4 regions of the Streptomyces sp. 3214.6 genome follow, and region 3 is predicted to be linked to each of the others. Evidence: riboswitches for the same ligand, from Rfam matches in the RefSeq annotation. Region 3 holds a riboswitch; each other region holds the start of a gene.

Region 1 (7,360 bases), 4.3 Mb from region 3:
GGAATCTGCTGATCCGGGCCGCGACGGACCTGGCCCGCTGCGGGGTCACCGGGGACATCCCCCGGCGGCTGCTGCACGAGGCCTGCCAGTGCTATACGGCGCGGCAGTCGGCTGGGCGGCTGGAACGGCAGTCGTTCCAGGAGGCGCTGGACTGGGCCCGGGAACTGCGCCATGACGTCACCGGGTTGCTGGTGCCCGGAGCGCCGCGTCGGGTGGGGGACAGCGACGAGACCTGGCGGCCGTACGGCTCACTCGTCGTCGACGCCGAGCGGGCCTCGTCGGGGACGGGCATCCCGATCGCCGTCTGGCGCTGCGCGCTGGCGGGCACGGCGTACGACGCCGAGGTGCACCGCAATGTGCGGACGACCGCGCACTCCGTCTTCGCGGTCCGCGCGGAGGACGGCGACGCCGAGGCCATGCACATGCTCGGTCTGCTCGCCGAGGACAACGAGGACGAGGCCACGGCGCTGGAGTGGTTCCGCAAGGCCGTGGACGCGGGCAAGAAGGAGCTGTCCGGGCGGCTCGGCGAGCTGCTGCTGGCGAGGGGAGAGGCGGAACAGGCGCTGCCGTACCTGCGGGCGGCGGCGGAGGGGAAGCCGGGCGGTCAGGAGATGAGGCTGGTCGGCGAGGCCCATCTGGCGCTGGCTGAGCAGGCGCTGCGCGAGGCCGTGAGCGGGGGTGACATGGCGGCGGCACACCGGCTGGGTGATCTGCTGCTCGGGCGGGGTGAGTTGATCCAGGCGGCGTCCTACTACGTGGAGGCCGAGACGCAGGGGTACGCCCCGGTCGCCCGCAGCATGGCCGTCTACTTCCTGTTGCGCCATAAGACCGAGATCGCGGAGGTGCTGCTCACCCGTGCCGCCGCAGCCGGCGACGAGACGGCGACCCTTCTGCTGAACGACGTGCAGAAGCCGAGGGGGAGCCTGAAGGACGCCGCGGCGTACTTCACGTCCGGTCACCCGCTGGACGCCGCCCACCTCGGGGCCGTGACGGAGAAGGCGGGGTTTCCGGAGCAGGCCCGCGGTCACTACGAGCAGGGGTGTGCCAACGGTGACGCCTACGCCGCCTACCGCCTGGCGTCCCTCCTCGACAAGCAGAACGATCCCGCCGAAGCCCTCCTCTGGTATGGCAAAGCCGCCGACATGGGGCACCCGGGTGCGATGAAGGCGCTCGCAGAGCACGCCGAGAACCCCGCTACCGTCGAGGAGTGACCAACCAGCCCCACCCCACGCCCGACGCCCCGCCCGCCACCCCGCCCGCTCCCGCCCTCTTCACCTGGGAGTTCGCCACCGACCCCTACCCCGCCTACGCCTGGCTGCGCGAGCACGCCCCCGTGCACCGCACCCGGCTGCCCAGCGGGGTCGAGGCCTGGCTGGTCACCCGTTACGCCGACGCGAAACAGGCCCTCGCCGACCAGCGGCTGTCCAAGAACCCCGCACATCACGACGAGCCCGCCCACGCCAAGGGCAAGACCGGCATCCCCGGTGAGCGCAAGGCCGAGCTGATGACGCATCTGCTCAACATCGACCCGCCGGACCACACCCGGCTACGACGGCTCGTCAGCAAGGCGTTCACGCCGCGCCGGGTCGCCGAGTTCGCGCCCCGCGTCCAGGAGCTGACGGACCGGCTGATCGACGGGTTCGCCGCCCGGGGAGAGGCCGACCTCATCCACGACTTCGCCTTCCCCCTCCCCATCTACGCCATCTGCGACCTGCTGGGCGTTCCCCGCGAGGACCAGGACGACTTCCGCGACTGGGCGGGGATGATGATCCGGCACGGTGGCGGCCCCCGCGGCGGGGTCGCGCGGTCGGTGAAGAAGATGCGCGGCTACCTGCTGGAGCTGATCCACCGCAAGCGCGCCGAGCTCCCCGCCGACCCGGCCCCCGGCGAGGACCTCATCTCGGGCCTGATCCGCGCCTCCGACCACGGCGAGCACCTCACCGAGAACGAGGCCGCGGCCATGGCCTTCATCCTTCTCTTCGCCGGCTTCGAGACGACCGTCAACCTGATCGGCAACGGCCTCCACGCCCTGCTTTCCCACCCGGAGCAGCGGGCGCGGTTGCAGGCATCCCTCGCGGCCGGGCAGCGGGACCTGCTGGAGACCGGCGTGGAGGAACTCCTGCGCTACGACGGTCCCGTGGAACTTGCCACCTGGCGGTTCGCGACCGAGCCGCTCAGCATCGGCGGGCAGGACATCGCGCCCGGCGACCCCGTGCTCGTCGTCCTGGCGGCCGCCGACCGCGACCCGGACCGCTTCCCGGACCCCGACACGCTCGATCTCTCCCGCCGTGACAACCAGCATCTCGGCTACGGCCACGGCATCCACTACTGCCTGGGCGCCCCGCTGGCCCGGCTGGAGGGACAGACGGCGCTGGCCACTCTCCTGACCCGGCTGCCTGACCTTCGGACGGCCGTGGATCCGGCGGACTTGAGGTGGCGCGGCGGGCTCATCATGCGGGGCCTTCGGACCTTGCCGGTGGAGTTCACTCCCATGCATGGCTAAGGCAATCCGAGCGCACTCAGAGCGCACTCCGAGCGCATTTCTGATCGCACGTCAGCCGGAGTGTGACCATTCGGGGAAGTGAAGGTGACCGTCCCTCAAGTCTGTGATCTTCACGTGATCTGCGCGGCATTAACTTGTGACAAGTGATCGTCTGCCGATACGTTCACTCGTCAGCGCGACGCGTCGGTCTCACCCGCCTCACCCGCCGCGCCGGTACTGCTGTCCAGAGAAAGGCCCCTCGCATGCTCTCCGGGAACGGTCGACACCGTCGCCCCCGCCAGGCCCCGGCGCTGCTCGTCGCGGCCGGAGTGACGGGCTCCGCCATCGCCATCCCGCTGCTCGCCGCCTCGGGCGCGAGTGCCGCCGACGGCACGGTGTGGGACAAGGTGGCGCAGTGCGAGACCGGCGGCTCGTGGAGCGCCGACAAGGGCGGCGGCGAGTACGGCGGCCTGAGTCTCACCCAGAAGCAGTGGGAGACGTACGGGGGGCTCGACTACGCGACGCGCCCCGACCTGGCCAGCCGCAACCAGCAGATCGCGGTGGCGCAGAAACTGCTCGCGGCCGAGAACATCGGCGCCTGGGGCACCTGTGGGCTGACCTCCGGGCTCACCCAGGCCAACGGCGCGCTGAACGTGGACACCGGTCTGGCGAACGACTCGTCCGACTCGCCTGCCTCATCCGGATTGTCCGACCTGTCCAGGGGATTGTCGGGGTCGTCCGGATCGTCCGGGTCCACGGGTTCCTCGAACTCTTCCGGCAGCGGTGACGGTTCGACCGGTTCGACCGGTTCGGCTGGTTCCTCCGGCCCCTCCGGCTCCTCCGGCTCCTCCGGCTCGTCCGGGTCATCCGACTCATCCGGCAATTCATCGAGTTCACCCTCCGCGTCGCCTTCGTCCCCTTCGTCCTCCTCGTCCTCTTCTTCCACCGGTACGGGCGGCTCCACCGGTGCCGGCGCGTCCGACGGCTCCGGCGGTCAGGATGACGCGCAGGCGACCGGCGGCTCGCCCACCGGGGCCCCGAAAGCGGACGACCCGGACAAGTCGGTCCAGGATGCGGGCTCTTGGAGTCTCGTCGACACCGGCTCCCTCGGCTCGGGCCGGCACCGCGGCGCCACCGCCGACGAGAACACCACCAAGAGCGCCACCGTCGCCGACGATGCCGCCGTCGACGGCACCACGACCGCCTCCGTCGGCCGGCATGCCGCGGCCACCTATGTCGTCCAGGAGGGCGACTCGCTCGCCTCCATCGCCGACTCCCTTGGCCTCGACGGCGGATGGCGTGCCCTCTATGCCGAGAACAAGGGCCTCATCGGCGCCGACCCGAGCGACATCGTCCCCGGTCAGACCCTCGACACAGGGGTCAAATAGGGCGCAAAACCCAAGAAAAACAGCGGGAGTTCACGTCACGCTTCGCACTGAATGTCCGGTTTGGTGAAAGTGTGGGATGAGTCTCAGAAGCCCTGATCGTCTTTGAAATTCCGCGGATCGCGTGTCTACGGTCGTCCCGCTCGGCAACCCGAGCCCCGGCCGTCGCAACGCCGAATCCTGCCAGTGGCAGCCCGGGAACAGTCGTCGCGTCAAGCGCCGTAGGCAGGAGCGGGGGACCCAAGGTAGGCGCCGCACCGGGCAGTTGACCGGAGTGGCTTGGGGTGAAGCCGCGCCTCGTGAAAGCGAGAGCGTGGCCGGGCAACTCAACCGGCCCGAACCCGACAGCTCACCTCGCAGGCGTCGGTGAGGGGATCCACCATGCTGTTTTCCGGCAAGGGCAAGCACCGCCGTCCGTCCAAGGCCACCCGCGTCGCCGCGCTGGCCGGCGTCACCGGCGTCGCCATCGCCGCCCCGCTGATGGCGGCCGGCAACGCCTCCGCCGCCACCGCCTCCGAGTGGGACGCGGTCGCCCAGTGCGAGTCCGGCGGCAACTGGTCCATCAATACCGGCAACGGCTACTACGGCGGCCTGCAGTTCTCCGCCTCCACCTGGGCCGCCTACGGCGGTACGCAGTACGCCGCGCAGGCCAACCAGGCCTCCAAGTCGCAGCAGATCGCCGTCGCCGAGAAGGTCCTCGCCTCCCAGGGCAAGGGTGCCTGGCCGGTCTGCGGCACGGGCCTGTCCGGCGCCGCCTACAACGGCAGCAGCTCCTCCGGCTCGTCGAGCAGCACCGGCGGCTCCGGCTCCAGCAGCTCGGACAGCAGCGCCGGCACCCGCTCGACCGAGAACCAGAGCGCCTCCCGCTCCACCGACCGCCCGGCCGCCTCCAAGACGGTCACCACGCCGACCGGCAAGAAGGTCAAGAAGGGCGACGGCGAGTACAAGGTCGTCAAGGGCGACACCCTCAGCTCCATAGCCGAGAAGCACAAGGTCAAGGGCGGCTGGCAGAAGCTGTTCCAGCTGAACAAGGACATCGTCGCGGACGCCGACCTCATCTACCCGGGTCAGCAGCTGCACCTGAAGTGATCCCCCGCTCCCAGAGCGGACCCAGAGAAGCCACAGCGCCCTCACATCCGAGGTCGGCACACTGAAGACCTTGTGAGGGTCACCCCCCGTCCCCACGGGCTCCCCGCTCCGGTGCGTGTTCCCCCGTACGCACCGGAGCGGGGTTTCTCTTTGCCCGCTCGCCCCGCCGCCCGCTCGCCTCACCGCCCCCGCTCGCCCCGCCGCCCGCTCGCCCCGCGCGCTTTCTTCGCCTGTTTGTCACCCGCTCTTTGTTCCGGGCGGGAACAATGTGTACGGTCAGTTCGTCCACAGGGCGGTCGGTCGGCTGCCGACGCCCGTCGGGCGGTTAGGCTCTAGTCGCAAGGCCCGCGGGCCCCGCACTCTCAGCGTCACATCCCAAGAAGGAGATGCTCGTGCCGTCCATCGACGTCGTCGTAGCCCGGGAAATCCTCGACTCGCGAGGGAACCCCACCGTCGAGGTCGAGGTCGGCCTCGACGACGGCAGCACCGGTCGTGCCGCCGTCCCGTCCGGCGCCTCCACCGGCGCCTTCGAGGCCATCGAGCTGCGCGACGGTGACCCGAACCGCTACCAGGGCAAGGGTGTCGAGAAGGCCGTCCTCGCCGTCATCGAGCAGATCGGCCCGGAGCTCGTCGGCTACGACGCCACCGAGCAGCGCCTGATCGACCAGGCCATGTTCGACCTGGACGCCACCGACAACAAGGGCTCGCTCGGCGCCAACGCCATCCTCGGCGTCTCCCTCGCCGTCGCCCACGCCGCCTCCGAGGCCAGCGACCTTCCGCTCTTCCGCTACCTGGGCGGCCCCAACGCGCACCTGCTGCCGGTGCCGATGATGAACATCCTGAACGGCGGCTCGCACGCCGACTCCAACGTGGACATCCAGGAGTTCATGATCGCCCCGATCGGCGCGGAGTCCTTCTCCGAGGCCCTGCGCTGGGGCACCGAGGTCTACCACACGCTCAAGAAGGTGCTGAAGGCCAAGGGCCTGTCCACCGGCCTCGGCGACGAGGGCGGCTTCGCCCCGAACCTCGGCTCCAACCGCGAGGCCCTCGACCTCATCCTCGAGGCCATCAAGGAAGCCGGTTACGCGCCGGGCGAGCAGATCGCGCTCGCGCTCGACGTCGCCGCGTCCGAGTTCTACAAGGACGGCGTGTACGAGTTCGAGGGCAAGTCCCGCTCGGCCGCCGAGATGACCGAGTACTACGAGGAGCTCGTGGCGGCCTACCCGCTCGTCTCCATCGAGGACCCGCTGTTCGAGGACGACTGGGCCGGCTGGAAGGTCCTCACCGACAAGCTCGGCGACAAGGTCCAGATCGTCGGCGACGACCTGTTCGTCACCAACCCCGAGCGTCTCGCCCGCGGCATCGAGGACGGCGCCGCGAACGCCCTGCTCGTCAAGGTGAACCAGATCGGCTCGCTCACCGAGACGCTGGACGCCGTCGAGCTGGCCCAGCGCAGCGGCTTCAAGTGCATGATGTCGCACCGCTCCGGCGAGACTGAGGACGTCACCATCGCCGACCTCGCCGTCGCCACCAACTGCGGCCAGATCAAGACCGGCGCCCCGGCCCGTTCCGAGCGCGTCGCCAAGTACAACCAGCTGCTGCGCATCGAGGAGATCCTCGACGACGCCGCGGTGTACGCGGGCCGCTCGGCCTTCCCCCGCTTCAAGGGCTGACCCTTACGGGGTTAAGCCTTAGCCAGTCGTACGTACGTCCCCGTACTCGGTCCCGTACCGTGTGCGGGGACGTACGCACATGGGAGACGGGAGGCGGGGGAACATGGCCGTGAAGGACCGGGACCGGTTCTCCACCGCGACGAGGATCAAGCTGCTCGGGGAGCAGACCGCGGCCCGGGTCTACCGCTCGCAGACCAAACGCCAGGCCCGCCGCTCCCGCCTCACCGGCCGCGCCGCGCTGCTCGCCCTCGTCCTGTGCACGCTGATCGTCGCTCTGGCCTACCCCATGCGCCAGTACGTCTCCCAGCGCGCCGAGATCGCCGACCTGGAGCGCGAGAAGCAGCAGGCCGGCGAACGCGTCGAGCAGCTGCGCGACCTCAAGGCGCGCTGGCAGGACGACGCGTACGCCGAGCAGCAGATCCGGCAGCGCCTGCACTATGTGCTGCCGGGGGAGACCGGCTACGTCGTGATCGACCCGGACGCGGCCAAGCAGTCCCGCGCCGACCTCGGGGCGGCCGACCGCCCCTGGTACACGAACGTCTGGGACGGCGTCGACAAGTCGGACGCCTCCGACCACTGAACCGACAGAGAGACAACCCCGGAAGTATGGATACGCCCCCGCCGACCACCCCGCGCACCGAGCCCACCGACGCGGACGTAGAGGCCTTCAAGCAGCAGCTCGGACGCCCGCCGCGCGGCCTGCGCGCGATCGCGCACCGCTGCCCGTGCGG
Region 2 (7,360 bases), 1.1 Mb from region 3:
GTCGCTCTCGACCGTCTCGCGAAGCTGGTCGCCGAGGGTCTCGAGGAACTCCCCGAGACCGTCTGATCAACCACTGGTAATTGAGGGTTGCGGGGCTCGTCCGAATTATCGGGCGAGCCCTTCGCATTTCTCGTTCCCGGGCAGCAGAAATAATCCCCCGCGAATTATCTCCTCTTTGTATACGGCTCTCGTGTTAATGCCGCACGCTCGTCATGTTTACTGGAGGTTGCGAAGTCCTCACACGGTCGATGCGCTCCGGTCCGCCGGAAAAGCGCAGTCGGTGCGCGGCCGTCGTGCGTTCGGTGTGCAGCGCCGTGATCGCCCGCGCGCGCTCCTGGTCGCCGCGCGCCACGGCGTCCACGATCGCGCCGTGCTCCGCCCAGGACTCCACCGGGTTGACCGGCGCCTCCACCGCGTACATCCAGGCGATCTTGTGGCGCAGCTGGGTGAGCATCGACGTCAGGGCATGGCTACCGGAGGACTGGGCGAGCGTCTCGTGGAACCAGCCGCCCAGGGAGCGCAGATCCTCGCTGGTGCCCCTCCTGGCCCGCTCCTGGCCCAGCCGGACGAGGCCACGAAGCACCTTCAGATGGGCCTCCGTGCGCCGCTGGGCGGCCCGGGCGGCGCCCAGCGGCTCCAGGAGCATGCGCATCTCCAGCACGTCCGCCGCCTCCTGCTCGGTCGGCTCCGCGACGCACGCGCCCGCGTGCCGCCGCGTCACGACGAAGCCCTCGGCCTCCAGCGTGCGCAGCGCCTCCCGGACCGGGACGCGGGAAACGCCGTAGCGGCGGGCGAGGAGTTCCTCGGTGAGGCGGCTGCCGCGCTCGTAGACACCCGAGACGATGTCGTCCCGGACGGCCGTGCACACCGAGTGCGCCGGAATACGCATGACGGACCTCCGCCTTAATCCCCGTGAAACGTCGACGATTGACGTGTGTTCCGTGACTCTATTGCAATGAGCGGGAATTTCCGATGGCGGGCCGGAATCCATGGATATTTTTTGGACAGCAGGGCATCGAAAACGGCGAAAGCCCCGGCCGGGAGGGCCGGGGCTGGACGATCTGTCGCCGTGCGCCGTCAGACGTTCACACCGTGCTGGCGGAGGTAGGCGACCGGGTCGATGTCCGAGCCGTACTCCGCCGAGGTGCGGGCCTCGAAGTGCAGATGCGGACCGGTGACGTTACCGGTCGCGCCGGACAGGCCGATCTGCTGGCCGGGAGTGACCTGCTGGCCCACCGAGACGCCGATGGACGACAGGTGCCCGTACTGGGTGTACGTGCCGTCGTTCATCTTGATGACCACCTGGTTGCCGTACGACCCGCCCCAGCCGGCCTCGACGACGGTGCCCAGGCCGACCGCGTGCACCGTGGTGCCGGTCGCGGCGTGGAAGTCGATGCCGGTGTGACTGCCGGAGGACCACAGCGAACTGCTGGCGTGGTAGCCGGTGGAGACGTACGAACCCGTGATCGGCGGCACGAAGGCGTTGAGCCGCTTGCGCTCGGCCTCACGGGCGGCACGCACGCGTGCCTCGCGCTCCTCGACGGCCTTCTTGGCGGCCGCCTCGCGCGCGGCCTGCTCGTAGGCGGCCTTCTTCTGCACGGCGACCTGGTCGTCGATCTGGTCGGCGACGGCCTCGCCGGCGGTGACGACGGGGATCAGCCCGGTCTGTTCGGGGGTGGGCTCGGCGGCGAAGGCCGGGGCGGAGGCGACGGTGGCCATGACACCGGTGGTGGTGAGCGCCGCGACGCCCGCGGCGCGTGCGGTGGTGCGCTGCATCCGGCTGGGCCGACGGTGCTTCCCGGTGGCGCAGGTGAACGCCATGAAGTGGGGGGTGTCCTTTCCTTCCCTCTCGCCTACCGGGTTAGCTGACGGGTTCGGAGCAGGAAGGTCTCCTACGGACCCCCTCGCGGCTCGCGCGGGCGTCCGATTCACCCCAGGGACTTCACGTGGGTCCCCGGCTCCCCTGGCTCGCGCCGTACGGGGACTCGGCGATGACTGTCCGCTGCCGCGGCTGCGGCGCACTGCCTGACGAACAGCCCGGACGAAGCTAAGCGGGACGGGTTTCAATCCTCAAACGAATCCCGGTTTTTGTAGCGCATGCCACAGGGCAGACAGGCAACCTTCGCCTCAATTCGGACGCGCAGTGGCCCTGGTGACGTTTCCGTCGGCCAGGGCCCCTGCGCGTGCGTGCCGTTGGCGCGCCACCGCGCCCGCCGGTCCGCCTACTCGGCGGACACGACCTTCACCGCGCCGATGCCGAGGGCCTCCACCGGCTCCTTGATCCGGGCCGCGTCACCGACGAGGACTGTCACCAGCCGGTCCACCGGGAAGGCGTTCACGGCCGCCGCGGTGGCCTCCACCGTGCCCGTCGCGGCGAGCTGCTGGTACAGCGTCGCCTGGTAGTCGTCGGGCAGGTGCTGCTCGACCTGGTCGGCCAGCGTGCCCGCGACGGCCGCGGCGGTCTCGAACTTCAGCGGCGCCACCCCGACCAGGTTCTGCACCGCGACGTCACGCTCGGCGTCGGTCAGGCCGCCCTCGGCGAGGGTGCGCAGCACCTTCCAGAGGTCCTCCAGGGCGGGACCGGTGTTCGGGGTGTCCACGGAACCGCTGATGGCGAGCATCGCGGCGCCCGAGCCGTCCGGCGCGGACCGCAGGACCTGCCCGAAGGCGCGGACACCGTAGGTGTAGCCCTTCTCCTCGCGCAGGACGCGGTCCAGGCGGGAGGTGAGGGTGCCGCCGAGGCAGTACGTGCCGAGGACCTGCGCGGGCCACACGCGGTCGTGCCGGTCGGCGCCGATCCGGCCGATCAGCAGCTGCGTCTGGACGGCGCCGGGGCGGTCCACGATGACGACCCTGCCGGTGTCGTCGGCGGTGACCGGCGGCACGGGCCGCGGCTGGGCCGAGGAGCCCGTCCAGGCGCCCAGGGTGTCGCCGAGGAGGGCGTCCAGGTCCACGCCGGTGAGGTCGCCGACGACCACGGCGGTGGCCGTGGCGGGGCGCACATGCCTCTCGTAGAACGCGCGCACGGCGGCGGAGTCGATCTTCTCGACGGTCTCCACGGTGCCCTGGCGCGGGCGCGACATGCGCGCGGTGGCCGGGAACAGCTCCTTGGAGAGCTCCTTGGCGGCGCGCCGCGAGGGGTTGGCGAGCTCGTGCGGGATCTCGTCCAGTCGGTTGCGGACGAGGCGCTCGACCTCGCTGTCGGCGAACGCGGGTGCCCTGAGGGCGTCGGCGAGCAGACCGAGGCCCTTGGGCAGGCGCGAGGCCGGCACTTCGAGGCTGAGGCGGACGCCGGGGTGGTCGGCGTGCGCGTCCAGGGTGGCGCCGCAGCGCTCCAGTTCGGCGGCGAACTCCTCGGCGGAGTGCTTGTCGGTGCCCTCGGAGAAGGCGCGCGCCATGATCGTGGCGACGCCGTCGAGGCCGGCCGGTTCGGCGTCCAGGGGCGCGTCGAGGAGGATCTCGACGGCGACGACCTGCTGGCCGGGGCGGTGGCAGTGCAGCACGGTCAGGCCGTTGGCCAGCGCTGCGCGGTCGGGCGCCGGGAACGCCCACGGCTTGGCCTCGCCCGCCGCGGGCTGGGGGTGGAAGTCCATCGTGGCGAGCTCGGTCACCGGGCCGCCTCCTCGTTCTCGTCCTGGTCGGCGGGGGCTTCGGCGGCGGTCGGCTCGTAGACGAGCACCGCGCGGTTGTCGGGGCGCAGTCGGGCCTTGGCGACCTCCTGCACCTCCTCAGGCGTCACGTCCAGCACCCGCTGGACGGCGGTCAGGGCGAGCTGCGGGTCGCCGAACAGGACGGCGTAGCGGCACAGTTCGTCGGCGCGGCCGGCGACCGTGCCGAGCCGGTCGAGCCACTCGCGCTCCAACTGGGCCTGGGCGCGCTCCATTTCCTCGGCCGTGGGGCCCTCCTCGGCGAACCGGGCGAGCTCCTCGTCGATGGCGGTCTCGATGACGGGCACCTCGACGTCACCGGACGTCTTCACGTCCAGCCAGCCCAGGGAGGGCGCGCCGGCGAGCCGCAGCAGGCCGAAGCCGGCCGCCACGGCCGTACGGTCGCGGCGCACGAGCCGGTTGTACAGGCGGGAGGACTCGCCGCCGCCCAGGATGGTTAGCGCCAGGTCGACGGCGTCGCACGCGCGCGTGCCGTCCTCGGGCAGGCGGTAGGCGGCCATCAGGGCGCGGGCCGGCACCTCCTCCTCGACGATCTCGCGCAACTGCTCGCCGATGACGTCGGGCAGCGAGCCGTCGCGGGGCTCGGGCTTGCCGTCGTGGCCGGGGATGGAACCGAAGTACTTCTCGACCCAGGCGAGGGTCTCCTCGGGGTCGATGTCGCCGACCACGGACAGGACCGCGTTGTTGGGCGCGTAGTACGTCCGGAAGAACGCGCGCGCGTCCTCCAGGGTCGCCGCGTCCAGGTCGGCCATCGAGCCGATCGGCGTGTGGTGGTAGGGGTGGCCGTCCGGGTAGGCGAGGGCCGTCAGCTTCTCGAAGGCCGTGCCGTAGGGGACGTTGTCGTAACGCTGGCGGCGCTCGTTCTTGACGACGTCGCGCTGGTTCTCCATCGAGTCGTCGTCGAGCGCCGCGAGCAGCGAGCCCATGCGGTCGGCCTCCAGCCAGAGGGCGAGCTCCAGCTGGTGGGCGGGCATGGTCTCGAAGTAGTTGGTGCGCTCGAAGCTGGTGGTGCCGTTGAGCGAGCCGCCCGCTCCCTGGACCAGCTCGAAGTGGCCGTTGCCCTTGACCTGTCCGGAGCCCTGGAACATCAGGTGCTCGAAAAGGTGAGCAAGGCCGGTGCGACCCTTGACTTCGTGTCGTGAACCGACGTCGTACCAGAGGCACACCGCCGCGACGGGGGTCAGGTGGTCCTCCGAGAGCACCACGCGCAGGCCGTTGGCCAGGCGGTGCTCGGTCGCTGTCAGGCCCCCGGAGCCTGCCTGGGCTGTGGCCGTGTGACCCATGGGCATGTACGTCCCTTCCGATCGCGGACGCGGTCGTCGAAACCGCGGTTTTCCTGCCGGTCCTGCCACTGTATGCAAGCGTGTGGACGGTCGGCGAAGTTCCCGCGGGACATACGCCGAGAGCGAGATCGCGTAGCCTGCGGGCAGCCGTGCAGGAGGTGCCTCTGCGTGCGGGGCCCGACGGCCGACGCCGGGTCCTCGCCCGCGCTGTCAGTGGCACGGTCCACAATGGTCCGCGTCAGATCCCGTCACACGCCCCAGCAAGGAGCCGGCAGCGATGGCCCGCCGCAGCACGAAGACCCCGCCGCCCGACGACTCGTACGAGGAGCGGATCCTCGACATCGACGTCGTCGACGAGATGCAGGGCTCCTTCCTCGAGTACGCGTACTCGGTCATCTACTCCCGCGCCCTGCCGGACGCCCGCGACGGCCTGAAGCCGGTGCACCGCCGCATCGTCTACCAGATGAACGAGATGGGCCTGCGCCCCGAGCGCGGTTACGTCAAGTGCGCCCGGGTCGTCGGCGAGGTCATGGGCAAGCTGCACCCGCACGGCGACGCGTCGATCTACGACGCCCTGGTGCGCATGGCCCAGCCGTTCTCCATGCGCGTGCCGCTGGTCGACGGCCACGGCAACTTCGGCTCGCTGGGCAACGACGACCCGCCGGCCGCCATGCGGTACACCGAGTGCCGCCAGGCCGAGGCGACGAGCCTGATGACCGAGTCGATCGACGAGGACACGGTCGATTTCGCGCCGAACTACGACGGTCAGGAACAGGAGCCGGTGGCGCTGCCCGCCGCGTTCCCGAACCTGCTGGTCAACGGCGCCTCCGGGATCGCCGTCGGCATGGCCACGAACATGCCGCCGCACAATCTGGGCGAGGTCATCGCAGCCGCCCGCCACCTGATCCGCTACCCGGGCGCCGACCTGGACGCCCTGATGAAGTACGTCCCGGGCCCCGACCTGCCCACCGGCGGCCGGATCGTCGGCCTCTCCGGCATCCGGGACGCCTACGAGAGCGGCCGCGGCACCTTCAAGATCCGCGCCACGGTCTCGGTGGAGACGGTGACGGCGCGCCGCAAGGGCCTGGTCATCACCGAACTGCCCTTCACCGTCGGCCCCGAGAAAGTCATCGCCAAGATCAAGGACCTGGTCGGCTCGAAGAAGATCCAGGGCATCGCCGACGTCAAGGACCTCACCGACCGCGCGCACGGCCTGCGTCTGGTCATCGAGATCAAGAACGGCTTCGTGCCGGAGGCGGTGCTGGAGCAGCTCTACAAGCTGACGCCGATGGAGGAGTCCTTCGGCATCAACAACGTGGCGCTGGTCGACGGCCAGCCGCTCACGCTCGGCCTCAAGGAACTCCTGGAGGTCTACCTCGACCACCGGTTCAACGTTGTGCGGCGGCGCAGCGAGTTCCGCCGCGGCAAGCGCCGTGACCGGCTGCACCTGGTGGAGGGCCTGCTCACCGCCCTCGTCGACATCGACGAGGTCATCCGGCTGATCCGCTCCAGCGAGAACAGCGCGGAGGCGAAGCAGCGCCTGATGGAGCGTTTCTCGCTCTCGGAGATCCAGACCCAGTACATCCTGGACACCCCGCTGCGCCGGCTCACCAAGTTCGACCGCATCGAGCTGGAGGCGGAGAAGGAGAGGCTCAACGCGGAGATCGCCGAGCTGACCCGGATCCTGGACTCGGACGCGGAGCTGCGCAAGCTGGTCTCGGCCGAACTCGCCGCGGTGGCGAAGAAGTTCGGCACCGAGCGCCGTACGGTCCTGCTGGAGTCGTCGGGCACCACGGCCACCGCCGTACCGCTTCAGGTGGCGGACGACCCGTGCCGCGTCCTGCTGTCGTCCACGGGCCTGCTGGCCCGCACGGCGAACGGCGAGCCCTTCGGGGAGAACGCCGAGGACGCGGACGGCCGACGCACCAAGCACGACGTGATCGTCTCGGCGGTGCCGGCCACCGCGCGAGGGGAGATCGGCGCGGTCACCTCCTCGGGCCGGCTGCTGCGGATCAACGTCGTCGACCTGCCGCAACTGCCGGACACGGCGACGGCGCCGAACCTGTCGGGCGGCGCTCCGCTCGCGGAGTTCGTCTCCCTGGAGGGCGACGAGACGGTGGTCTGCCTGAGCACGCTCGACGAGTCGTCCCCGGGCCTGGCGATCGGCACGGAACAGGGCGTGGTCAAGCGGGTCGTGCCCGACTACCCGACCAACAAGGACGAGCTCGAGGTCATCACCCTGAAGGAGGGCGACCGGATCGTCGGCGCCGTCGAGCTGACCACCGGCGAGGAGGACCTCGTCTTCATCACCGACGACGCCCAACTGCTGCGCTACCAGGCCTCGCAGGTGCGCCCGCAGGGCCGGGCGGCGGGCGGTATGGCGGGCATCAAGCTCACCGAGGGCGCGAA
Region 3 (7,360 bases):
AGAACTCGGAGCCGTCCGCCGGGTCCGACAGCGGCAGGTTCACATTGCGCACGCCCGGCAGCTCGACGTCCGGGCCCTCCAGCTTCTGGTCCGCCGCGTTGCGGAAGTCGAAGATCGTGTGCAGGCCCAGGCCGGACAGGAACGCGGCGTCCTCGTCGGTTGCGTGCGCGAGGTGGCCGCTGCGGAACAGCACGCCGTGGCGCACCCGTCGGCCGTCGACGGTCGGCAGGCCGCCCACGTCCCGGAAGTTGCGCACGCCGGCCAGCTCGGGCTCGGTCGACGGGATCTGCTGCGTCACTGGGGCTCCCTCCCTGTCGGTCATCGTCGGCGCGGCTCGGGGTGGCCGACGGGACACCTTCCCGACCATACGACATGGGTTCCCGGGGCAACGGGTTGTCCACAGGCCGGCGAACCGGACGTCCGCCCAGGTGAGGAGTTGTCCACAGGATTGCCCGGGTGAAGTTGCCGGGTGGGCCGACCGCATTCGATGATGTTGGTGCTTGATTGCACCTGTTCGAATTAGTGGGGGTTTGATGCCCGAGATCGCCGACAACGGCCGTACCTGGCTCCTTTCGGGGCCCACGAGCAGCTACGCCCTCCATCTCACCGAGGCCGACGAGCTGATCCACCTGCACTGGGGCCCGGGCATCGCGCTCGCGGACGCCGAGGCACTCGCCGCGCTGCCGCCGTCGGAGCGCGGGGCGTCCTTCGAGGGCCCGCTCGACGGCCGCGAGGAGTACCCGGTCGAGGGCGGCCCCCGCTTCGTCCGGCCCGCCCTGTCCGTGCGCACCGAAGAGCGGCGCGGCACCGAGTGGACCTTCGAGGCGTACGAGGTAGACGGCGACGGTCTGCGGCTGCGCTTCCGGGACGGCGGGCTCGCCGTCACCCTGCACTACCGGATGCGAGGAGACGTCGTCGAACGCTGGACGACCCTGCGCAACGAGGACGAGCGGCCGCTGGAGCTGCTGCGCGCCGACTCCGCTGTCTGGACCCTGCCCGAGCGCGAGGGCTGGCGGCTGTCGCAGCTGCACGGCCGCTGGGCCGCGGAGTCCCGGCTCACCGTCTCCCCCCTCACCTACGGTGAGAAGGTCATCGGCAGCCGCCGCGGCCACACGGGGCACCAGCATCTGCCCTGGGTCGCCCTGGACACCGACGCGACCGAGGAACGCGGCGAGGTCTACGGCTGTGCCCTCGGCTGGTCGGGCTCCTGGCGGATCGCCGTCGCCCAGCTCCCCGACGCGCGCGTGCAGATCACCGGTGGCGCCGGCTACGACGACTCGGGCCTGCTGCGCCTGGCGACGGGGGAGTCCTTCATCACGCCCGTCTTCGCCGGTCTGTGGAGCGACGCCGGGTTCGGCGGGGCGAGCCGCACCTGGCACGCCTACCAGCGGGCGCACGTGATCCCGGACGCCGAGGGGGACCGGCCGGTGCTCTTCAACTCCTGGGAGGCCACCTACTTCGACATCTCCGAGGAGCAGCAGGCGACCCTCGCCCGGCGCGCCGCGGCGATCGGCGTCGAGCTGTTCGTCGTCGACGACGGCTGGTTCGGGGCGCGCACCGGCGACCACGCCGGGCTCGGTGACTGGCGGCCCAACCCCGACCGCTTCCCGAAGGGGCTGAAGCCGCTCGCCGACTATGTGCACGCCCTCGGTATGCAGTTCGGCATCTGGGTCGAGCCCGAGATGGTCAACCCCGACAGCGACCTGTACCGGGCGCACCCCGACTGGGTGCAGTTCCAAACGGGACGAAAGCGGACGGAGTTCCGCAATCAGCTCGTACTGAACCTCGCGCGCGAGGACGTCCAGGAGTACCTCTGGGAACAGCTCGACGCCCTCCTGTCCAGCGCCCCCGTCGACTACGTGAAGTGGGACTTCAACCGCTGTTTCACCGACGCCGGCTGGCCGGACGATCCCTACCCGCAGCGCCTCTGGGTGGACCATGTGCGGGCCCTCTACGCCCTGCTGGACCGGCTGCGGGCCGCCCACCCGGGCGTCGCCTTCGAGTCCTGCTCGGGCGGCGGCGGACGCATCGACCTCGGCATCATGAGCCGCACCGACCAGGTGTGGACCTCCGACAACACCGACCCCCTCGACCGGCTCGACATCCAGCACGGCTTCAGTCAGATCCACCCCGCCAGGGTCATGGCCGCCTGGGTCACGGACAGCCCGAACGCCCAGCTCAACGGCCGGGTCAGCTCGCTGCGCTTCCGGTTCGTAAGCGCCATGGCCGGGGTGCTCGGCGTCGGAGGGGACCTCTCCGAATGGAGCGAGGAGGAGCTGGCCGAGGCGCGCGAGTGGGTGGGCCTCTACAAGGAGATCCGGCCTCTCGTGCAGCATGGCGACCTCTATCGGCTGCGGCCGCCGGCCGGTGGCCTGAGCGCCGTCCAGTACGTACGCGGCGACGAGGCGGTCGTCCTCGCCTGGCTTCAGGCACAGCGGTTCGGCGAGCCCGTTCCGGCGCTTCGGCTGCGCGGGCTCGACCCGACAGCGTCGTACGAATGCCGTGAAACGGGCGAAGTGCACCGAGGGGCCGTGCTGCTGCACCGCGGGCTGCGGACCGGACTGCGGGGCGACCTTGATGCGACGGTTATCCGACTGCGACGTATCTGAGGGTTCTGTCCGAATTGGAACCTTAATTCCAACTCGCTGCGGAATAAGGAAACCTGGGGAAGTCTCGCGTGAGCAGCGTCATATTCGTGACCGTACGTCGTGTGCCATGCTCACGTAATTTGCGTGTTTTTCAAGGGGGTTTGACGAAAAGCGGGCCTATTGATTGACGGAGCGTGACCGGGAATTCGCGCAGCGGATCAAGAGAAATGCGTTGTCCGTGCAACCTCTGCTTGTCCCTGTGCGTCCTGGTCGCTTACGTTCCACACCAATCCGGACGGACGCCCAATCCTGCCGCCGTCCGGTGTCCGCACACTCACCCGTACCCGGCAGGAGCGGGGGACCCACAGGCAGAACCGCCTGTTCCGGTCCCGGAACAGGCTTGGGGTAAAGCCGCGCCTCGGCGCGGCCGGACATCTCCAGTCCGCACCCGACAGCTCACCTCGCAGGCGCCGGAGAGGAATTCTTCATGCCCGCGAAGGGTAAGCACCGCCGTCCCAAGTCCCAGCGCTTCACCCGTTCCATCGCCGTCGCCGGAACCGGCGGCGCCGCGCTCGCCCTTCCGCTCATAGGCGCCACCGGCGCCCACGCCGCCCCCGTCCATTCGGCTTCCCAGTCGGTCGCGCAGACGGTCGCGCAGTCTGTTTCGGAAAAGGCCGTGCAGTCCGTTCCGGTGGCGCAGAAGAAGGCCGCCGCCACGGGCACCCGAACCTACACCGTGCGGTCCGGCGACTACCTCTCGAAGATCGCCGACGAGCAGAACGTCAGCGGCGGCTGGCAGAAGCTGTACCAGGACAACCGTGCGGCCATCGGCGGCGACCCGTCGCTGATCCACCCCGGCCTGAAGCTCTCGATCGGCAAGAAAGCCACGACCGGCGGCACCAAGTCGTCGTCGGGTTCGTCCTCTTCGTCCGCCCCGACGCAGGCGCCCACCCAGGCCGCCGAGAAGACCACCAGCACCTCCAGCGGTTACACCCTGCCCGTGGCCGGCGCGACCATCGGAACCGGTTACCACGTGGCCGGCAGCATGTGGTCCAGCGGCTACCACACCGGCGTCGACTTCGTCGTCCCGACCGGCACCTCCCTCAAGGCCGTGGGCGCGGGCACCGTCGTCTCCGCGGGCTGGGGCGGCGCGTACGGCAACCAGGTCGTCATCAAGCTCGCCGACGGCTACTACGCCCAGTACGGTCACCTCTCGCAGCTCTCCGTCTCGCCCGGCCAGACCGTGACCGAGGGCCAGCAGATCGGCCTGTCCGGTGCGACCGGCAACGTGACCGGCCCGCACCTGCACTTCGAGATCCGTACCACGCCGGACTACGGCTCGGACGTGGACCCGGTCGCCTATCTCCGCTCGCACGGTGTCGTCGTCGGCTGACCCCGCCGACGACCGCACGCCACACGTCTGACCGCGCCTGACCGCGCTTGGCGCGCCACGCGCCTGACACGCCTGACACGCAGCCGAAGGCCGGACCCCGATCCCCGGGTCCGGCCTTCGGTGTGTCCGTGTGCCGGGCCCGCCGACCGGGCCTTGCGTGTTCATGATCGTTTCGTTGCGGTCGTGTGGCAGCCCCTTTCGTCCCCTCGACAGGCGGGTCAGGGTGGGGCCACAGTGATCTCCGTCAGGGAGCAAGCGCTTTCTACCGTTCTTCGGAGGTCCCGTGTCCGGCGCCGACCGACGCACCGTCATCAACCGGTTCCTGAGCACTGCGGCGGCCGTGGCGCTCCTCACCGGCGCCGCACCGTCCGCCGCGGCCGCGTCCGGCGGCACGGACCTCGTCCGTCCCGACGATCGGCGACTCGTCTACGAGGGGCACTGGGGCCGAACCGGCGAGGCCGCGATCACCGTCAACTCCGGTTCTCGGCTGCGGTTCCGATTCGCGGGCGGCGCCGTCCACGCCCTGTTCGACGTCTCGTCGATCACCGTGCCCGCACAGGTGTACGTGTCGGTCGACGGAGGCCCGAAACAGCTGCACGCCATCGACCGCGCCGATCTCGCGATCACGTCGACCGGGCGGGGCCCGCACACGGTGGAGCTGTCCGTGAAGGACGTCCACTCGCGGGCCGGCCGGTGGACGCCCCCGCTGGAGACCGGGGTCGTCCTGACCGGACTCAAGGGCCGTCTCCTCGGACAACCTCCCGTCACGGCACGTGAGTTGGCTTTCTATGGCGACTCCATCACCCAGGGTGTGATGGCGCTCTGCGAGGTCAACACCTCCGACTGTGCCGACGGGACGGCCGCGTACCCGACCCTCGTCGCCGACGCCCTGCATGCCTCGCTCACCCAGGTCGGGTTCGGGCGGCAGGGTGTGCTCCAGACCGGGAACGGGGGAGTGCCGACCGCCGGTGACGCGTACGGCTGGAACTTCGCGGGCTCCCCGGCGCGCCCGGACCGCGACGCCGACGTGATCGTCGTCAACCAGGGCACCAACGACGCCGCCTACGGCTCGACCGAGTTCCGTGCCGCCTACCGCGCCTACCTGGAGCGCTTGCGGTCGGCCGCCCCGCACGCCCGCATCTTCGCCCTGCGTCCCTTCGACGGGTCGCACGCCGCCGACATCGCCGCGGTGGTCGCCGAACTCGCCGATTCCCGCACGGAGTTCGTCGACACGACCGGCTGGCTCTCGGCGGCGGACGGCGACTTCCACGGTGCCGTCCACCCGAGCGCCCAAGGCCACCGCAAGGCGGCCGACCGCCTCGTCGCCCTCATCGGGAACCTCGCGCAGGGTCGCCAGTGAACGCCACCCGCCGCCGAAGAGCCGCCGCCGTCACCCTCACCCACCCCGCCCACTGAAGGAGCCGCTTCCCGTGTCGACCACGCGCAGAGCATTCGGAGCCCTCGCCGCCGGCGCCGCCCTGGCCGCCCTCGCCCCCGCGGGCGCCGCGAGCGCCTCACCGGGCCACCGCCGGCTGATCGCCCACGACGACTTCCGCCACGGTCTGCGCAAGTGGGCCGTGGAACAGGAGAAGGGCGGGACCGTCACCGCCTCCCGCGGCGCCCTGGAGGTCGATGTACCCGCCGGGGCCACGATCTGGTTCAGGCGGCCGCTCGAAGGACCGTACGTCCTCGAATACGTCGCCACGCCCGTCTCCGCGGGTGGGGTCAACGACCGTGTGTCCGACCTCAACAACTTCTGGAACGCCGTCGACGTCCGTTCCCCGGACGACCTCTTCGCCACCCCGCGCGGCGGAGCCCTGGCCGAGTACGACTACCTCAAGACGTACTACGCCGGTTACGGCGCCAACACCAACACCACCACCCGACTGCGCCGCTACGTCGGCGAGGCCGGGGTGCGCCCGCTGATCTACGACTACACCGAGCCGCTGCTCGTGGCGAACGAGCCGAACCATGTGCGCATCGTCTCCGACGGCTCGGCCGTGCGCTGGTGGAACAACGGGCGGCTCGTCTTCGACTACACCGACCCGGAGCCGTACACCGCAGGGCACTTCGCGTTCCGGACCACGTGGAGCCACTTCCGCATCAACGACTTCCGGGTGTGGTCCCTTATTCCCTGATTGGCCAACTCTTTAGCAGTGGCTTATATCACCGACCGTCAACCCCTTCCTACGGTCGCGTAAGTCACATTCGAAGGTGAATCATGAACTGCTGTGGCAGACGATTCGAAGAATGACAACAGATCAGTGATCGGGTCGTACGTGGCGGTGGGGGACAGCTTCACCGAGGGCGTCGGCGACCCCGGCCCCGACGGGGCGTTCGTCGGCTGGGCCGACCGGTTCGCGGTGCTTCTCGCGGACCTGCGGCCCGAAGGCGATTTCAACTACACCAACCTCGCGGTCCGCGGAAAGCTGCTCGACCAGATCGTGGAGGACCAACTCCCCAGGGCGGTGCGGCTCGCCCCGGACCTGGTCTCCTTCTGTGCGGGCGGCAACGACATCCTTCGTCCCGGCACCGACCCGGACGAGGTCGCAGAGCGCTTCGAGCGCGCGATCGCGTCCCTGACCGCCGCAGCCGGCACGGTCATGGTGACCACCGGCTTCGACACCCGTGGCGTTCCTGTGCTCAAGCACCTGCGCGGCAAGATCGCCACCTACAACGGGCATGTCCGTGCCGTCGCCGACCGGTACGGCTGCCCGGTGCTCGACCTGTGGTCCCTGAAGTCCGTGCAGGACCGCAGGGCCTGGGACGGCGACCGGCTCCACCTCTCCCCGGAGGGGCACACGCGCGTGGCGCTGCGCGCGGGGCAGGCCCTCGGCCTCCAGGTACCGGCCGACCCGGAACAGGCCTGGCCGCCGCTCCCGCCGCGCGGCACCCTCGACGTACGGCGCGACGACGTCCACTGGGCGCGCGAGTATCTGGTGCCCTGGATCGGGCGCCGGCTGCGCGGGGAGTCCTCCGGTGACCACGTGACCGCCAAGGGCACGCTGTCGCCGGACGACATCAGGATGCGGATCGCGGCCGTGGCCTGAGCGGGCCCGAGGGGCCCGAGGGGGCCTGAGCGGGTGCCCGCCAGGGGCCGGCTCCACCAGTGAGGTGAGCGCACGGGAGTGGTGCGCGGGCAGCGGCAGGTACGGGTGCTGGGATGACCGCACCCGTACCTGCCCCCGCCCGACACCTCCAAGGACCGGTCCCGCATGCCCCTTGCCCGTACGCCCCTCGCCGCGGCTCTCGTCTCCCTGCTCGCCCTGGGCATCCCGGCACTCGCCGCGCCCACGGCCACCGCGGCCGGCCGGCTCGCACCGGCCGTCCGGCTCGCACCCGCCAGCCCGGCCACCGTCACGGTGAGCGGGGAGGGCAG
Region 4 (7,360 bases), 6.9 Mb from region 3:
GGGCCAGCCCGTCCCGCAGCCCGGTCTCGATCCGCTTGACCTCAGCGAGCCAGTCCTGTCCGAGCAGCAGTTCGATGGAGGTGCAGGCGACGGCGGCGGCGAGCGGATTGCCCATGAACGTCGGCCCGTGCGCCAGCACCGGCACCTCGCCCCGCGAGATCCCGTCGGCCACCCGGGAGGTGCACAGGGTCGCCGCCATCGTCATATAGCCGCCGGTCAGCGCCTTGCCGACGCACATCACGTCCGGCGTCACCGCCGCGTGCCCCGCCGCGAACAGCGCGCCGGTGCGCCCGAACCCGGTCGCGATCTCGTCGAACACCAGCAGCACGTCGTGCGCGTCGCACGCCTCGCGCAGCACCCGCAGATACGCGGGGGAGTGGAACCGCATCCCGCCCGCGCCCTGCACCACCGGCTCCACGATCACCGCGGCCAGTTCGTCGGCGTGCCGCTCGATCGCCGCACGCAGCCGCTCCGCGTACGACTCCTCGTACTCGACCGGCGGCGGGTCCACGAACACCTGCCGGGGCAGGACCCCGGTCCACAGGTCGTGCATCCCGCCCTCGGGGTCGCACACGGACATCGGCTGCCAGGTGTCGCCGTGGTAGCCCCCGCGCCAGGTCAGCAGCCGCTGCTTGCCCGGGCGGCCCAGCGAACGCCAGTACTGCAGGCACATCTTCACCGCGACCTCGACCGACACCGAACCGGAGTCGGCGAGGAAGACATGCTCCAGACCGTCGGGCGACATGTCGACAAGGAGCTTGGCGAGCCGTACCGCGGGCTCGTGGGTCAGCCCGCCGAACATCACATGGCTCATCCGCCCGAGCTGTTCGCGCGCGGCCTCGTTCAGCACGGGGTGGTTGTAGCCGTGGATCGCCGACCACCAGGACGACATGCCGTCGACCAGCTCACCCGAGCCGTCCGCCAGGCGCAGCCGTACCCCGCTCGCCGACGCGACGACGAGCGGGTCCACCCGGCCGGGCATCGGACCGTAGGGATGCCACACATGCCGCCGGTCGAGCTCCAGCAGTTCGGAGACGGGCAGCTCAGGCATTGGGCGCGAGGTCGGTACCGGCGCCGCGGCGGCGCACGGCGACCAGGTCCGTACGCGGCTCGCTCACCGCGGGAGCCTCAGCGACGGCAGCGGCAGCGCCACCGCACACGCCACCGCCCTCGTGGGACCCACAGCCCGCGCTCTCGTGCGCACCGCAGCCGCCGCCCTCGTGGGACCCGCAGTCACCGCCCGCCGTCACCCGGTGCTCGGGCAGCGTGACCTCGCCCGCGCCCTCCACCTCGAACCCGGCGTCCGCGATCATCTCCAGGTCGGCCTTGCCGGCCTGGCCCTCGGTCGTGAGGTAGTCGCCGAGGAAGATCGAGTTGGCCAGGTGCAGGGCCAGCGGCTGCATGGTGCGCAGATGGACCTCGCGGCCGCCCGCGATGCGCACCTCGACGTCCGGGCAGACGAACCGGACCATCGCCAGGATCCGCAGACACCGCTGCGGGGTGAGGTTCCACTCCTTGGCCAGCGGGGTGCCCTCGACCGGGATGAGGAAGTTGACCGGCACCGAGTCGGGGTCCAGCGCGCGCAGCGAGAACACCACGTCGACGAGGTCCTCGTCGCTCTCGCCCATGCCGGCGATCAGGCCCGAGCAGGCCGACAGGCCGGCCGCGTGCGCCTTGTTGACCGTGTCCACCCGGTCGGCGTACGTGTGCGTGGTCGTGATGTCCCCGTACGTCGACTCGGAGGTGTTCAGGTTGTGGTTGTAGGCGTCCGCGCCCGCCTCGCGCAGCCGCTCGGCCTGGCCGTCGGAGAGCAGGCCCAGACAGGCGCACACCTCGACGCCCTCGTTCTCTTCCTTGATCGCCTTGATGGTGCCGGCCACCCGGTCGACGTCCCGGTCCGTCGGACCGCGCCCGGACGCCACCAGACAGACCCGCTTGGCCCCGCCCGCGAGCCCCGCCGCCGCGGCCCGGGAGGCCTCGTCGGGCTTGAGCCAGGTGTACTTCAGGATCCCGGCCGTGGAGCCGAGCCGCTGCGAGCAGTACGAGCAGTCCTCGGGGCACAGGCCCGACTTGAGGTTGACGAGATAGTTGAGCTTCACCCGTCGCCCGAACCAGTGCCGGCGCACCTTCCCGGCCGCAGCCACCACGTCCAGCACGTCGTCGTCGGAAGTGGCGAGGACGGCCAGAGCTTCCTCGCGGGTCGGCAGCTCGCGCCGAAGCCCCTTGTCCACCAGCGTGTTCAGCAGGTCCATGAGAGCCGATCCTGTCCTACGCACCCGCTTCGGGCCAAGGTAGGGATCGCACAACACACCCGCTTCGACGTGTGGGTATTGCCACACCGTGGGTGGCGATCGCTGCCGCTAGTGTCTGTCCGCTACCTACAAAAGCCCGGAGGACCCATGGCGTTCGGCTGGATCGACGAGCAGGCGGAGCTGCGCCGCCGCGCCGGACTTGTGCGGACGCTGCGGCCCCGCACGGCAGACTCCCCGCTCCTCGACCTCGCGAGCAACGACTACCTGGGTCTGGCCCGGCATCCCCGGGTGGTGGCGGGGGCCGTGGAGGCCGCCAGGACGTGGGGCGGCGGCGCGACCGGTTCCCGACTGGTCACCGGCACCACCGAGCTGCACGGCGAGCTGGAGCGGGAGCTCGCGCAGCACTGCGGGTTCGAGGCGGCCCTCGTGTTCTCCTCCGGGTACGCGGCCAACCTCGCCGCCGTCACCGCGCTGGCCCCGCACGGCTCGCTGATCGTCTCCGACGCGGGCAACCACGCCTCGCTCATCGACGGCTGCCGACTCGCCCGCGGTACCACCCAGGTCGTCGGACACGCCGACCCGCAGGCGGTGCGCAAGGCGCTCGGCACGCACGACGGCCCGGCCGTGGCCGTCTCCGACACGGTCTTCTCCGTCGACGGAGACGCCGCCCCGCTGGCCGCTCTCGCGGCCGCCTGCCGGGAGCACGGCGCCGGACTGGTCCTCGACGACGCCCACGGGCTCGGCGTGCTCGGGGACGGCGGCCAAGGCGCTCCGTACGCGGCGGGTCTCGCGGGCGCCGCCGACGTCGTCGTCACGGTCACGCTGTCGAAGTCGCTCGGCAGTCAGGGCGGTGCGGTGCTGGGCCCCGCGCGCGTGATCGACCATCTGCTCAACGCGGCTCGGACGTTCATCTTCGACACCGGCCTGGCCCCGGCGGCGGCGGGCGCGGCGCTGGCCGCCCTCAGGCTGCTGCGCGCGGAGCCGCAGCGCGCGCCGCGCGCGCGTGCGGTGGCGGACGAGCTGTACTCCCGGCTGACGGCCGCGGGTCTGGAAGCGGTGCGTCCGGACGCCGCGGTCGTCTCCGTGCGTGCGCCGTCCCCGGAGGAGGCCGTGCGGTGGGCGGCGGACTGCCGGTCGGCAGGCCTGGCCGTGGGCTGCTTCCGTCCTCCCTCCGTGCCCGACGGCATCTCACGCCTGAGGCTGACCGCCCGTGCGGACCTCTCCGGGGCCGAGCTGGAACGCGCTGTACGGGTGATCGACGAGACACGACCATGAGTCGGCGTGACACGGCCGTGGGTCGCCGCTGAGCACCGCTTGCCGACTACTGCGGTGTGTTGTGCCGCGGTGCGCTCAGCGGAACGCTGCCGTGAAGCCCGTCCAGCTCTCGGGGGAGAAGAGCAGGGCGGGTCCGGCCGGGTCCTTGGAGTCGCGTACGGCGAGCAGGCCGGCCCAGGGGCCGATGGCCGGCCGGGCGGTCTCCACGCAGTTGTTCGCTCCCGTGCTGTAGCTGCTGCGCAGCCACCGCACCTGCGGGAGGTGATCGGAATCGGTACTGGAAGGTACGTTCCGCGGTAGTGCGGACATGGTGCCTCCTTACGCGCCGTCGGCTATCGCGGCGATGTAATCCGATGAGTCCCCGGGCGAAAGGGCGTGCGCCCGAAGGGCGTTGAAGGCCTCGGTGTAGGCCTGGAGGTCTTCTTTCCGTTCGAGATAGAGGCTACTCGTCAAGTGGTCGAGGACAACCACATCCAGATCAGAAGTGCGCGAAAATGAGAAGATAACGAAAGGGCCGGTTAGGCCGATATGCGCCCCGGCGGAGAACGGCAGGACCTGAAGTCTCACCTGCGGCAGCCGGGCCGCCTCCACCAGCCGACCGAGCTGATGCGCCATCACCTCGGGCCCGCCCACCTCCCGCCGCAGCACCGCCTCGTCCAGCACCGCGTTCAGCTCCAGCGGCGGCTGCGCGCGCAGCACGTCCTGGCGGGCCAGCCGTACCTCCACCAGGGTGTCGAGCTGCTCCTCGTCGGCGCCCTCCACCGCGGCCCTGGTCACCGCACGCGCGTACTCGGGCGTCTGCAGCAGCCCCGGTACCACACTCGTCTCCAGTGTGCGCATCGCGCTCGCCTGGGACTCCAGACTGATGAAGTCCCGGTAGGTGGGCGGCAGCACCCCGCGGTAGGCGTGCCACCAGTGGTCCCGACCGCCGCTGCCCTCGACGCCCGCCAGCGCCAGCATCAGCTCCCGCAGCTGTGGATCGGCCACACCGTAGGCGTCGAGGAGTAACCGCACATCGGCCGGTTTTGACCCACTGGTGCCGGTCTCGATGCGGCTCACCTTGGACTGGTGCCAGCCCACGAGCCGGGCCGCCTCACCACTGGTGAGGCCCGCCTGGGTGCGCAGTGTGCGCAGTTCGGCGCCCAGTTTCCGGCGGCGCACCGCGGGACCGTGTTGCATGGGCTCCTCCTTACTCCTTACGGGCCGTCCAAATACGCTCTGTCGTCGCAGAGTTCACCGCATCGAGCGACAGATATATGCATAACTTGGTGGATCGCCACCCGTGACCGGCGCGGTAATGGCAGTCTGGCGAAGAAGCACCAGTCCGGGACCGTACTCGAACCACACGCACCGTGTCGGACTTCGGTCCCGTGGGAAAGGGACGACGTCGCCATGGCAGATCACCTGGAAGCATCCGTCACTCTGCCGAGCGATCCCGCTTCGGTCTCCACGGCCCGCGGCTTCGTGGTCGGCACCCTCGGGGAGTGGGGTCTGCCGGCGGACACGGAGGCGGCCGACACCGTCCGGCTGATCGTCTCAGAACTCGCCACCAACGCCGTACAGCACACTTTCGGGCAATCCCCCACCTTCACGGTGGACCTCGTCCTCGACCGTGACGAACAGCTGCGCATCGGCGTCACCGACAGCCACCCGCGCTTCCCGAAACGACTGCCGGCCGCCGTCCAGCAGGACAACGGCCGAGGCCTGGTGATCATTCGCTGGCTGACCGCGGAGTGCGGCGGCAAGCTCAGAGTGCGGCCCACCCGGGAGGGCGGCAAGACGGTCACCGTCGTACTCCCGTGGACCGTCCCGTTGGCGGAGCCGGTGGCCGGAGCCCTGACTGCCCCGGCGGAGGGCGAGATCCCGGGGCGGTGAGGGCGCGTCAGGGACGCCGGCGCCGCCCCGGGAGGCTCAGTGGACCCGGCTCAGCGGACCCGCCCGTACCAGACGCTCTTGGTCCAGATCTTCTGCAGTTTCACCACGTCCCCGGTCTTCGGCGAGTGCCAGATCTTGCCGTTACCCGCGTAGATCCCGACGTGGTACACGTTCGAACCCGAGTGGAAGAACACGAGGTCGCCCGCCTTGCGGCTGGACGCCGAGATGTGCTTCGTCTTGTTGTACTGCTGGGCCGCCGTCCGAGGCAGGGTCTTGCCCGCCTTCTTGTACGAGTACAGCGTGAGCCCGGAGCAGTCGAACCTCTTCGGCCCGGTGGCCCCGTACTTGTACGGAGCGCCCTTCTTGGAGGCCGCGATCTGGAGCGCCTTCGTCGCCGGTGTGGCAGCCGAGGCGTCCGGGGCGAGCCCGGGAACCACGACCGAGCCGCCGACGGCGGCGATGGCGAAGGCCGAGGCCGTACCGGCCCGGACCATGAGCGACGGGACACGATTGAGCGCAGTCATGCGCAACCCTTCGTCAGCCGCCTGTGAAGGATGACCTGTCGGATTCGGGCTGGCGAAGTTGCCCGGCCGCTGACGCGGCTTCACCCCAAGGGCTGCTCGGCCCGGTCATGGCGTGACCGTTCCGGCGACCCGTCGTGCTTGGGTCCTCCACTCCTGCCGATGCACTTCTGTCGACCGGTCATCCGGGCGGCGGCAGGACTCGGCGTCCGCCCGGACCGCCCCGCCTCTTGTGGCGGGGGCTTGTCGTCAGTCAGGGATCTTGGCTCACGGATGTCCGAAAATCCCAATGGAACCGGGGATTTGTGGGGTTACTCACCACTCACCCGTTCGGGTGGACACCCTGATGGCCGATCAGGTGTCAAGGCGGCCACAGGGCCCCGGACCAGCGGTGGAGCCTTTTATTCCGCCCGAAGAGCGCCCATTTGCGCAACCTCTACCGGCCGTGGAAGACAGCGCACGCTACGCCGAACGGGGGTCGCCCGTCTGGTCCGTTTCAACTCCGGGCCGGACGGCACGCTCGGGGCGCGGACCGCCCGGCCGGAGCCGGGTCGCGTCAACTGTCGGAGAGCGGAGGCACCGTGACGCGCGCCGTGCGGCGCTCCCCGTCCAGGACGCACAGCGCCCGCGCGAGCGTCGGGGCGTGCAGCTCGTTCTCGCCCCGCTGGTGCATCAGCGTCAGCGCGTCACGCAGTACGGCGGCCTTGCTCACCAGAGCCTGGGCGGCCCGCAGCCCGCGGTACGTGTCGCCGTGGTGGGCGGGATTGATACGGCCGAGCAGGTCGACGACGTCGAGGTAACCGTCGATCAACTCGGCCTCGGCGCACGTCAACGCGGGCAGCGGCGGCAGTTCGGGCACCATCGGCCCCTCACCTCCCACCCTGGCCGCCGGCCGAGGTCTTGCGGGTGGAGATGATGCCGTCCACCAGGCCGTACTCCAGGGCCTCCGGGGCGGTGAGGAACTTGTCGCGCTCGATGTCCGCGCTGACCTGCTCCGGGCTGCGCCCGGTGTGCAGGACGAGCATCCCCTCCAGGGTGGCCCGGATGCGCGCCAGTTCATCGGCCTGGATGGCGAGATCGCTGGCCTGTCCTTCGACGGGCTCGGGCAGGGACGGCTGGCGGATCGTCATCCGCGCGCCCGGCAGGGCGAACCGCTTGCCCGGCGTGCCCGCCGCGAGCAGCACCGCCGCCGACGAACCCGCCTGGCCCAGACAGGTCGTCTCCACGTCGCAGGTGACATACCGGATCGTGTCGTACAGGGCCGTCATCGCGCTGAACGAGCCGCCGGGGGAGTTGATGTAGAGCGCGATGTCCCGGTCCGGGTCCTTGTGCTCCAGGTACATGAACTGGGCCATCACGTTGTTCGCCGAGAAGTCGTCGATCGGCGTCCCCAGGAAGACGATCCGCTCCTCCAGCAGCTTCGAGTACGGATCCATC

What was found. Region 3 has a riboswitch for cyclic di-AMP ahead of B5557_RS06660 (M23 family metallopeptidase). Riboswitches for the same ligand answer to the same signal wherever they lie in the genome.
Region 1: another riboswitch for cyclic di-AMP. It lies ahead of B5557_RS26465 (LysM peptidoglycan-binding domain-containing protein); the one in region 3 lies ahead of B5557_RS06660 (M23 family metallopeptidase).
Region 2: another riboswitch for cyclic di-AMP. It lies ahead of B5557_RS11555 (M23 family metallopeptidase); the one in region 3 lies ahead of B5557_RS06660 (M23 family metallopeptidase).
Region 4: another riboswitch for cyclic di-AMP. It lies ahead of B5557_RS37990 (C40 family peptidase); the one in region 3 lies ahead of B5557_RS06660 (M23 family metallopeptidase).

What each region holds. Positions count from the first base shown of each region.
Region 1 covers NZ_LT670819.1:5,832,914-5,840,273, forward strand. Annotated here, with positions in the region: gene B5557_RS26450 (tetratricopeptide repeat protein) at 1-1,211, shown strand, start outside; gene B5557_RS26455 (cytochrome P450 family protein) at 1,208-2,503, shown strand; gene B5557_RS26460 (LysM peptidoglycan-binding domain-containing protein) at 2,746-3,870, shown strand; cyclic di-AMP (ydaO/yuaA leader) riboswitch at 4,075-4,245, shown strand; gene B5557_RS26465 (LysM peptidoglycan-binding domain-containing protein) at 4,249-4,956, shown strand; gene eno (phosphopyruvate hydratase) at 5,343-6,629, shown strand; gene B5557_RS26475 (FtsB family cell division protein) at 6,733-7,209, shown strand; gene B5557_RS26480 (DUF501 domain-containing protein) at 7,236-7,360, shown strand, end outside.
Region 2 covers NZ_LT670819.1:2,585,405-2,592,764, forward strand. Annotated here, with positions in the region: gene B5557_RS11545 (HPr family phosphocarrier protein) at 1-66, shown strand, start outside; gene B5557_RS11550 (GntR family transcriptional regulator) at 194-889, opposite strand; gene B5557_RS11555 (M23 family metallopeptidase) at 1,078-1,821, opposite strand; cyclic di-AMP (ydaO/yuaA leader) riboswitch at 1,836-2,001, opposite strand; gene B5557_RS11560 (M16 family metallopeptidase) at 2,223-3,611, opposite strand; gene B5557_RS11565 (M16 family metallopeptidase) at 3,608-4,957, opposite strand; gene B5557_RS11570 (DNA gyrase/topoisomerase IV subunit A) at 5,229-7,360, shown strand, end outside.
Region 3 covers NZ_LT670819.1:1,483,144-1,490,503, reverse strand. Annotated here, with positions in the region: gene B5557_RS06670 (tyrosine-protein phosphatase) at 1-298, opposite strand, end outside; gene B5557_RS06665 (alpha-galactosidase) at 534-2,609, shown strand; cyclic di-AMP (ydaO/yuaA leader) riboswitch at 2,914-3,073, shown strand; gene B5557_RS06660 (M23 family metallopeptidase) at 3,076-3,981, shown strand; gene B5557_RS06655 (GDSL-type esterase/lipase family protein) at 4,265-5,341, shown strand; gene B5557_RS06650 (DUF6250 domain-containing protein) at 5,412-6,119, shown strand; gene B5557_RS06645 (SGNH/GDSL hydrolase family protein) at 6,246-7,031, shown strand; gene B5557_RS06640 (SIMPL domain-containing protein) at 7,197-7,360, shown strand, end outside.
Region 4 covers NZ_LT670819.1:8,389,828-8,397,187, forward strand. Annotated here, with positions in the region: gene B5557_RS37960 (adenosylmethionine--8-amino-7-oxononanoate transaminase) at 1-1,051, opposite strand, end outside; gene bioB (biotin synthase BioB) at 1,044-2,252, opposite strand; gene B5557_RS37970 (8-amino-7-oxononanoate synthase) at 2,400-3,527, shown strand; gene B5557_RS37975 (DUF397 domain-containing protein) at 3,603-3,836, opposite strand; gene B5557_RS37980 (helix-turn-helix domain-containing protein) at 3,846-4,706, opposite strand; gene B5557_RS37985 (ATP-binding protein) at 4,920-5,402, shown strand; gene B5557_RS37990 (C40 family peptidase) at 5,453-5,926, opposite strand; cyclic di-AMP (ydaO/yuaA leader) riboswitch at 5,930-6,100, opposite strand; gene B5557_RS37995 (hypothetical protein) at 6,480-6,785, opposite strand; gene B5557_RS38000 (ATP-dependent Clp protease proteolytic subunit) at 6,793-7,360, opposite strand, start outside.